DNA from 4 places in the Paenarthrobacter sp. NPDC092416 genome. Region 1 is predicted to be linked to each of the others. Evidence: riboswitches for the same ligand, from Rfam matches in the RefSeq annotation. Region 1 holds a riboswitch; each other region holds the start of a gene.

What was found. A riboswitch is a leader RNA that binds a small molecule or an ion and turns the genes downstream of it on or off. The one in region 1 is predicted to bind cyclic di-AMP.
Region 2: linked by a shared signal. The riboswitch ahead of ACIQC5_RS17760 (hypothetical protein) and the one ahead of ACIQC5_RS20045 (M23 family metallopeptidase) in region 1 are both predicted to bind cyclic di-AMP.
Region 3: linked by a shared signal. The riboswitch ahead of ACIQC5_RS16760 (hypothetical protein) and the one ahead of ACIQC5_RS20045 (M23 family metallopeptidase) in region 1 are both predicted to bind cyclic di-AMP.
Region 4: linked by a shared signal. The riboswitch ahead of ACIQC5_RS09030 (NlpC/P60 family protein) and the one ahead of ACIQC5_RS20045 (M23 family metallopeptidase) in region 1 are both predicted to bind cyclic di-AMP.

Annotation. Positions count from the first base shown of each region.
Region 1 covers NZ_JBIVQG010000013.1:82,976-85,167, reverse strand. Annotated here, with positions in the region: gene ACIQC5_RS20050 (TrkH family potassium uptake protein) at 1-333, shown strand, start outside; gene ACIQC5_RS20045 (M23 family metallopeptidase) at 394-1,038, opposite strand; cyclic di-AMP (ydaO/yuaA leader) riboswitch at 1,220-1,393, opposite strand; gene ACIQC5_RS20040 (SURF1 family protein) at 1,800-2,192, opposite strand, start outside.
Region 2 covers NZ_JBIVQG010000010.1:111,570-113,761, forward strand. Annotated here, with positions in the region: gene ACIQC5_RS17760 (hypothetical protein) at 1-857, opposite strand, end outside; cyclic di-AMP (ydaO/yuaA leader) riboswitch at 863-1,011, opposite strand; gene ACIQC5_RS17765 (ATP-dependent DNA ligase) at 1,243-2,192, shown strand, end outside.
Region 3 covers NZ_JBIVQG010000009.1:83,005-85,196, forward strand. Annotated here, with positions in the region: gene ACIQC5_RS16760 (hypothetical protein) at 187-1,002, opposite strand; cyclic di-AMP (ydaO/yuaA leader) riboswitch at 1,006-1,190, opposite strand; gene ACIQC5_RS16765 (ATP-binding protein) at 1,300-2,192, opposite strand, start outside.
Region 4 covers NZ_JBIVQG010000003.1:269,987-272,178, reverse strand. Annotated here, with positions in the region: gene ACIQC5_RS09035 (copper resistance protein CopC) at 59-691, shown strand; cyclic di-AMP (ydaO/yuaA leader) riboswitch at 841-1,034, shown strand; gene ACIQC5_RS09030 (NlpC/P60 family protein) at 1,038-1,793, shown strand; gene ACIQC5_RS09025 (FAD-binding protein) at 1,979-2,192, opposite strand, start outside.

The DNA of each region.
Region 1 (2,192 bases):
AAGGTCTATGGCCGCACCATCCCCCAGGGCACCATGCGGGTGGCCATCTCGGTGATCGTCGCTGGCGCCACGCTCGTGTCCGTCGCCGCCTTCCTGCTCCTGCAGATCAGCGGGGCCTCCCTGGACCGGGTATTGTTCGAAACCATCTCGGCCTTCGCCACCGTGGGACTGAGCACCAACCTCAGTGCCGAACTGCCGCCATCCGGGGTGTATGTGCTATCGGCGCTGATGTTTGCCGGCCGTGTCGGCACCGTGACCCTGGCCGCTGCGCTGGCCCTGCGCCAGCGCAGCCAGCTGTACCACTATCCCGAAGAGCGACCGATCATCGGTTAGCCGCGCGCCCTTCGATCGACAAGATGCGCCTCTTCGAGGTGAGGTGTGGCGCCTCCGTGATCACATCCAGCCTTGCGGGTTCACGGTCTGACCGTTCAGGAGCACCTCGAAGTGCAGGTGGCAGCCGGTGGAGGCTCCGGTGGTCCCGGCCGCGGCAAGCCGCTGGCCGGCGGCCACGGTCGCCCCGACAGAGGTTTCGATGGACGCCAAATGGTTATAGGTACTCTTCAAGCCGTTGCCGTGGTCCACGACAATCCTGTTTCCTCCGCCATAGGCCGACCAGCCGGCCTCCACGACCTTTCCAGCGCCGGCGGAGAACACCGCTGTCTGGCACGCTGCCACGAGGTCAAGACCGGTATGCAGTTCCCCGGAGCCGCTGATCGGGCTGGAGCGGATACCGAACGGCGAAGTGACCGACATGCTGGCCAGCGGTGCGCCGAGCCGGGCGGAGGAAGCAGCGGGTGCAGCAGCGGCCGGTGCGGCAGCGACAGCCTTCGGAGCTGCCGCGGCGGCAACCTGGGTCTTGGCCGGCACGGGCAACGGTGCCTGCTCGGTGGTGACAGCCGGCCGTTCATAGCTGATGGATGCTCCGGCAGAGGCCTGAACCGGTGCAATGGAAGCTTTTGTCGCTGCGGCTTGCACGGCCGGACCGGTGCCGGTGGGGGCCGGTCCGGCATGGGCTGCGGTGAGTGCGGCGGTCAACATCGCGGCGACGCTCAGCGTGGCGGCTGCCGTGACCTGTTTGCGCCGACTCCCGCCCGACCCGGCAGCTGGCACACCCCGGTGCTGCGGCTTAGCCCGGGAAGTTGTCGGGGCGGACGTGCGGGGGAAGGGGCCGGAGGTTGGTTTTCGGCGCCGGCCATGGGGGGATGAGGAAGTCAAAGGGGGATCCTTTCGGTCGCCTGCGAAGTTAGCTGTCGGGTTCGGGCCAAGGAAAATGCCCGGCCGCGCCCCCGGCGGCCATCTGACCACCGACATTGCGGCTTCACCCCAAGGCAGACTGGCTGCCGATTCTGGGTCCTCCACCCCCGCCGTGAAAAGTGATAGTCGTTTGATGCCGCCGGCGGGGCTGAGCGTGCGGCATCAAGGGTTTTAGTACAGAAAAACCTGAACCAATAGTAGCCGCAAAGCGTGATCGTTACAATTTCGTGACACGGCGCGCGCGGCCTCGGGCGCTGGTTCCCTGCCCGGGGGTGCTTTCCTCAGCCCAGCCCTACAACATATGGGCGTGTCTTCAGATAAGCAGCTAATGGCATCAACGCACTCCACCTCCGGATGGTTCCGGCCCCGGGGCCGTGCCGCCCCCGGATCCCTTATGTCGCGGCCGGGCTCAGCTTCAGCATCGTGGTGTTTCCTCGCCAACACGCGCTTCTTTCTGCGCTACCGGATGGACCCGGACACCCAACCGTGCACACTCGGTGACCCCATCGCCGCGATGCCAGTGTCGTCCTGCCATGACCGGGGTGTCAGAGTCCCATGGAGTCCAGAAGAGCGTCTTCTTCTTCGGACCCGGAGCGTTTACGCCGGGATGGCGCCCGGGCCTCCTGAACGGCTTCAGCCGGGTCCGCCATGTCGTCCGGCATGTTGCGTTCCTCGCGCCCGATCCGGGCCTGTTGCCGTGCCATGTATCCGAAGCCGACGAATGCCAGGATCCCGAAGGTGATCCACTGCAGGGCGTAGGAGAGGTTCGACCCTTCCTTCACGGCCGGTGCGGCGAGCTGCTGGGGGGTAATGACCGGCTGTGGGGACTCCGAGGACATCACCCCGTAGCTGCCCGTCATGAGCGGGTAGTCCAGTTGCTTGCCGTAGTTGGACAGGTCGATGCTGGCCAGCTGGCCCTCTGGCGCGTCACGGCCAAG
Region 2 (2,192 bases), on a different contig from region 1:
TGTGTTTCCTGGCCGAAGAACGGCAATTCCAGGGCTTGGCCGAGCGAACCGGCAGTCAGAACCAGGCCCAGGGCTCCGGCGACAACTGCCATCCGCTGGCTTACGGCGCGAACGGTTGCGGCTTTCTTCAGAACGGCCAAGGGCTCCCGGCTGAACGGCGAAGCAGCAAAGGACGCCGCGCCAAAGCCGGCCTTGGTGGCCGCTGATTGCGAGGTGGCTGATTGCGAGGTCACTTGTGCAGCTGCCCTCCGAGTAGGCATCTCGGCTGCCTGGGGCTGCTCCGGCGCATTCGGCTCATCGGACTCCCGGCTCGCGAGTGCGGCGGCGGCAGTCGCGGCCGCAGCAACCTGCGCGGGTGAAGTGGCCCGGGCCGGAGACGGTGTGGCAGGTGCCGAGACCGTCGGGATGGCCGCCGTGGCCGGCTCTGCCGCAGGTGCCATCACTGGGATCGCGGTCGTCGCGGGTTCGGAAACGCGGTCCTCCTCAGCAGCAGGAGCCACAGCGGGAATTTCCGTAGTGACCGGCTGCGGAGTCGGCGTCTGCTCTTCGGCGGCCTTGACGATGGGGATGGCCGCCGTCGCGGGTTCGGCTGGTGCGCTGGGCTCGGGGTCAATCACCGCCCGTGCGATGCGCTCACGTTCGGCGGCGCGTGCGGCCGCGCGCGTGGTGGGGGCCGCGATGGTGGGCGTGGCCTCAGTGGCGGGTTCCGGCGTCGTACTTGTCTGTTCCGGAGCAGGTGTGTCCGGAGTAGATGTGGAGGTGACGGCTGCGCTGAATTCGGCGCGGCGGCGTCCGGTTGGCTTGGTGCGCTCGCTGGCCACTTGGGCGCGGCGCGGCTGATCCATGGATGCGGACATGGTGGTTTGCCTCTCAACGCCTTCGAGGTTAGCTGTCGGGTTCGGACGAGGCCGTCCGGCCGCACATGGCGGCTTCACCCCGAGGGCCTGTGGAGATGCAGGCCCGGGAACTCTGGGTCCCCCGTCTCTGCCGCGGGTCTGGCGGAACTCCGGGATGCGGCAGAGCTCGGCGTCATCCCGGAAACGGCCCAGTTGGGGTTGGGTCGCTCTTCGACGTTACAGGAGGCCGCCGTCAAAGTCACGTTTACGTAACGGGCGGGAGGCCTGTCGGAGCGTGTGGCGCTGAGGACCTAGGCTACGGGGTTCGTGCGGGATCTGGGACTCTGGCCAAGATATCCAACGCCAAGACTAGCTTCGGCGTGCACCGGCAGGTAGACATTGTCGTATGGACCTGCCAGTGATGCCGCCGATCTCGCCCATGCTCGCCAAGTCTGTTCCCTCAATCCCTGATGTTGGTCACCATGAGCCCAAGTGGGACGGCTTCAGGACCATCGTCTTCAAGGACGGTGACGAGATCATCCTGGGTAGCCGCAACGAGAAGCCGATGACCCGTTACTTCCCTGAACTCGTGGAGGCGCTCCGGAGGAACCTGCCGGACAAATGCGTGATCGACGGCGAAATTGTCCTGATCGCGGACAACAGGCTGGACTTCGAAGGGCTTCAGCAGCGCATTCATCCCGCCGACAGCCGTGTCCGAATGCTTGCGGAGAAAACGCCGTCCTCCATGATCGCCTTCGACCTCCTTGCCTTGGGAGATCAGAACCTCATGGACAGGCCGTTTTCGGAGCGCCGTGCCACCTTGGAGCGTGCCCTCGCCAAGGCGGAGCCGCCCGTATATGTGACGCCCGCAGTAGCGGATCTTGATAAGGCGCAGGAGTGGTTCGTGCAACTGGAGGGCGCCGGGCTGGATGGCGTGCTGTCCAAACCCTTGGACGGGACGTATCAGCCCAATAAGCGCGTGATGTTCAAGACCAAGCACGAGCGCACGGCGGATTGCGTGGTGTCGGGATTCCGGTGGCACAAGACTGCCCAGGTTGTGGGCTCGATGCTGCTCGGTCTTTATGACGATGGCGGTCGACTGCAGCATGTGGGGGTGGTGGCGTCTTTCCCAATGGCCCGCAGGGAGAGTCTCGTGGCCGAACTGGAGCCGTACCACATCGAGCTCAGCGAACATCCCTGGGGTCAGTGGGCCAACCAGTCAGAAGCGACAACTGCCGGGTCCCGAATGCCGGGGGCGCAGAGCAGGTGGAGCGGCGGCAAAGATTTCTCCTTTGTACCGCTGCGTCCAGAGCTCGTCATCGAGGTCGCCTACGACTATATGGAAGGCGACAGGTT
Region 3 (2,192 bases), on a different contig from region 1:
AGCTGTGATGCGACTGTGTAACTGGGGGCGTGTGCCTGGCCGTGTTGGACAACGCGAAAGCCGCCCCGTTTCCCGCCGTCCGCACCAGTTGGTACTGGTGCGGACGGCGGGAACCGGAGCGGCTGTCAGGCTGTGCGGCGAGTTGAGCCCGCTGGGGTGGGCTCAAACCTCCAAGCTGGTGCCGGCTTAGTACCAGTTGTTTGCCAAGTGGAAGGCCAGGGCGGCCGAAGGGGAGCCGTAGCGTTCCTTGATGTAGTTCAAGCCCCACTTGATCTGCGTCTGGTAGTTGGTCTCCCAGTCAGCGCCGGCGGTGGCCATCTTGGAGGCCGGCAGCGACTGAACGATGCCGTAAGCGCCGCTGGAGGTGTTCAGCGCAGTGGTCTTCCAGTTGGATTCCTTCTCCCAGAGGGTGTTCAGGGCTGTCATTTCGCCCGAGCCCCAACCATAGTTGGCCAGAATGCTCGCGGCGTATGCCTTCGCGGCTGCGGGATCGTCCACTGCCTTGGGAGCGGCAGCTGCCGCTGCGGCGGCAGCTTCGGCAGCCTTGGCCGCGGCGGCCTGCTCTGCGGCAGCCTTCTCCGCTGCGGCCTGGTCAGCGGCCGCCTTTTCTGCGGCGGCCTTAGCGGCTGCGGCCTGGTCAGCGGCGGCCTTTTCTGCGGCGGCCTTAGCGGCAGTGGCCTTCTCAGCAGCGGCCTGCTGTGCTGCTTCGGCCTGAGCTGCGGCTTCAGCAGCGGCATTTTCCTGGGCCCGGCTATCGATTTGGGCGTTGGCCTGGGTGGAGGACACCTGGCTGATCTCCGGCGCATTGAACGCGCTGGCAGCTTGCCCAAGCGAAGCGACACCCAAAGCGGCAGCTACGACGCCGGCGACAACCGACATGCGGTGTCCGGACTTGCCTTGGCGTGCGGCGTTCTTCAGAACGGTCTGTGACTTGGTCAGGGGAGCATGGTGTTCGTCGCGGTGACGCGCGGAATGGCGCGTCTGATCCTTGAATTCAGACATGTGTGATTACCTCTCAGCGCCTGCGGAGTTAGCTGTCGGGTTCGGATGAGGTCATCCGGCCGCGCGTGTAGCTGCGGCTTCACCCCAAGGGCGGCAAAAATGCCTGGCCCGGAGACTCTGGGTCCCCCGTCTCTGCCTCGAATGAGAACGGAACTCCGGGAAGTGGCAGAGCTCGGCGCATCCCGGGTGTGGGTCAGTTAGGGGCGACCCACCCTTTCGACGGTACAGGAGGTTTTGGCTTAAGTCACATTTAGGTAACAGAGATCACGAGGCCGGTGCGTCGCCTTGCCTGATTCGTTATATGTGCTGGTTGGCTACTGTGGGGAGGCGAAGGGCGAATTCTGTACGTCCTGGCTTGGACGTAACCTCGACGCTTCCGCCGTGTGCCTCGACGATGGACTCCACAATGGAAAGGCCTAGCCCAGAGGTCCCTTCCGACCCCGATCTTGCCACGTCAGCACGGGCAAAACGCGAGAAGATCCGGCCCTGGAAATCGGCAGGAATGCCAGGTCCGTTGTCGGTCACCGTGACTACTGCGCTGCCGTCTGCAGAGAGCATGACACCCGTGACCACGGTGGTGCCGGCCTCGGTATGTTTGCGGGCGTTGGACAGAAGGTTTGCCAGCACTTGATGCAACTGCGCCGAATCGCCGCGCACCGTGACAGGCTCGTCAGGCAACTGCAATTGCCAGATGTGGTCCGGAGCCATGACCTTTTCGTCGCTCACGGTCTCGATCACCAGTTGCGTCAGGTCCACGTCTCCCACCTTCAAGGGCTGGCCCTCGTCAAGCCTTGCCAGCAGCAGAAGGTCTTCAACCAGGGTGGTCATGCGCTCGGACTGGCTTTGTACCCGGGCCAGCGACTTCCGTCCATCGTCGGTGAAGTTCTCGGTCATGCGGAGCAACTCGGTGTAACCGCGAATGGCGGTCAGCGGGGTCCGGAGCTCGTGCGAAGCGTCCGCGACGAACTGACGGACTTTGGTCTCGCTTTCCTGCCGGGCTTCCAGGGCGCTGGAGACGTTGTTGAGCATCTGGTTCAGGGCATGGCCAACGCTGCCCACCTCGGTGCCGGGATGCGACGCCGACGCCGGTACCCGCACCGCGAGTGCCACCTCACCGGCGTCGAGGGGCAGTCGTGAAACCTTCGTGGCGACCTCGGAGAGCTGTTCCAGCGGCCGCATGGTCCGGCGGA
Region 4 (2,192 bases), on a different contig from region 1:
GCTCGTCCGGGAGATTCGCCTAGTCTGTAAGGAAGCCAACACTAGGAGTCATCGCCCCATGCGTAACATCCGCCCGCTTCTGGCCGCCATAGTCGCCGCTCTCACCTTCGCAACCGCGGTGCTGTTTGCTGCCGCTCCGGCGTCTGCCCACGACGTCGCCGAGTCCACGGCTCCGGCGAACGGTGCCACAGTGGCGGAAGTACCGGCGTCGGTATCGATTACGTTCAGCAACCGCCCGCTGGCTATCGGCTCGGGCGTCACTGTTACGGCTGGCGGCGAAAACTGGGCGGACGGCGCCGTCGAGATCGTGGACAACGTGGTGACGCAGAAGCTCCGCCCAGGCGCTCCGGCGGGCGAATTCACTGTTGTGTGGCGCGTGGTCAGCTCCGACTCGCACCCCATCGAAGGCACCTTTACGTTCACCGCCACTGCAGGAAGCACGACGGCGGGCACCGGCTCGGGGGCTGCGTCACCGTCTGCTTCGGCGTCGTCGGCGAGCGTCCCGACGGCGGGCACAGCGGCGCCGGGGACGGGAAATAACGAACCGGCAACGGACGCTTCACAGCCGTTCCCGTGGAGCATCGTCGGCTTCGCAGTGGTCGCCTTGGGCCTGCTGATCTTCCTCGGTGTCACTGCCCGTAAGAAACTCGCGGCAACCGGCGATTCAGAAGGTGAAAACCCCGCCGAATAGCGGCCTGCGGGCCTACTCGTGAAGGTCTCAGAATGATCACCAAGACACGCCCAATCTTAACTTCTCGTTACTCAAATGTGACTTTGAAGTGATCATCACGTACCGTTGTATCTGTGCCTGTTCCATGAACCGGGCACTTCCGGCCTGATTGCCTAGCTCTGCCGCAGTCCGGAATCCGTTCGCAGACAAACCTACGGCAGAGACAGGGAACCCATTTTGGACCGCTTTCGAGCGTGTCTTGGGGTGAAGCCACGAAGCTTTCCGCTGACAGCGGTGGTGATAGTGGCCGGGTGACTCCCATCCGAATCCGACAGCTAACCTCGCAGGCATCGGGAGAGGCTACTTCATGTCTTCACGCATTCTTCGCGGCCGTCGTAAGGCGGACAGCGTACGTCCTAATCCGTTCATCTCCATCTCCAAGGCTGTTGCCAGCAACGCCTCCGGCGCAGGTCGCCAGGCCGCTGTGATCGCTGCAGCTTCGGGCCTCGTCCTGACCGGTTCCATTGCTGCACACGCTGCTGAAACCCCGGTTCAGCGCGACTCCAGCCCCGCAACCGTTGCCGAGACCGTTGCGGAAACCCCCAACCAGGTTGTCACCGCAGCATCCACTGCCACCGTCAACTTCGAGCGTCCCGCAGTTGCTTCCGTAGCGGCTCCGGTCATCGAGAAGCCGGCTCCCGTCGCAGCGGCTCCCGTTGCCAAGACGGCTGCCGCAACTGCTACCGTTCAGGCTGCAGCACCCGCTCCGGCCGCCACGGCTCCTGCTGCAGCTCCGGCTGTCGGCGGCATCAACGCAGCCATGGTCGCCTCGGCATACGCCCAGATCGGCATCTTCCAGGACTGCACCGCCATGGTCGAAAGGGCCCTCGGCTCGGCCGGTATCCCGGTTGGCGACCTCGGTCCCATGCAGTTCATGAACTACGGCAAGGTTGTCAGCGACCCCCAGCCCGGTGACATGATCGTCCAGTCCGGCCACGTAGCCATCTACATCGGCAACGGCCAGGCCATCAGCGGTGGCATCAACGGGAACCAGACGGGTATCCACCCCATCAGCTGGCTCACCGCCACTGGCCCCATCACGTACGTACGTGCAGGCGCATAAGCTGTAGCTTCACCGCGCATTGGCTCGACCATGCACACTGGCTCCACCGTGCATTGGCTATGCCAAGTTTTAACTGAAGGCCGGTGCCTTCGAGGACTTATGTCGTCGAGGGCACCGGCCTTTGCGCTTAAAATCGGCTGACTGTGGCGCTGGAAAAAACTATGCGATTCGCGGCAGTTGAAACGCTAAGCGATCGCGATCCCCGGGCCTGCCGGGAGCGCCACCCTGGTGGAAATAGCCTGCCCGACCGCCTTTGCCTGCCGGAGAACTTCCTTCGGTGTGGGGGTAATGAGTTCCCCGACACCCACCAGGTGCATCCCGACGGCGCGCATGGCTGCCGCAAGATTCTGGCCTATCGAAATGCCAAGTTCGGCGAGCATCCGGCGCAACTGGCTTTGG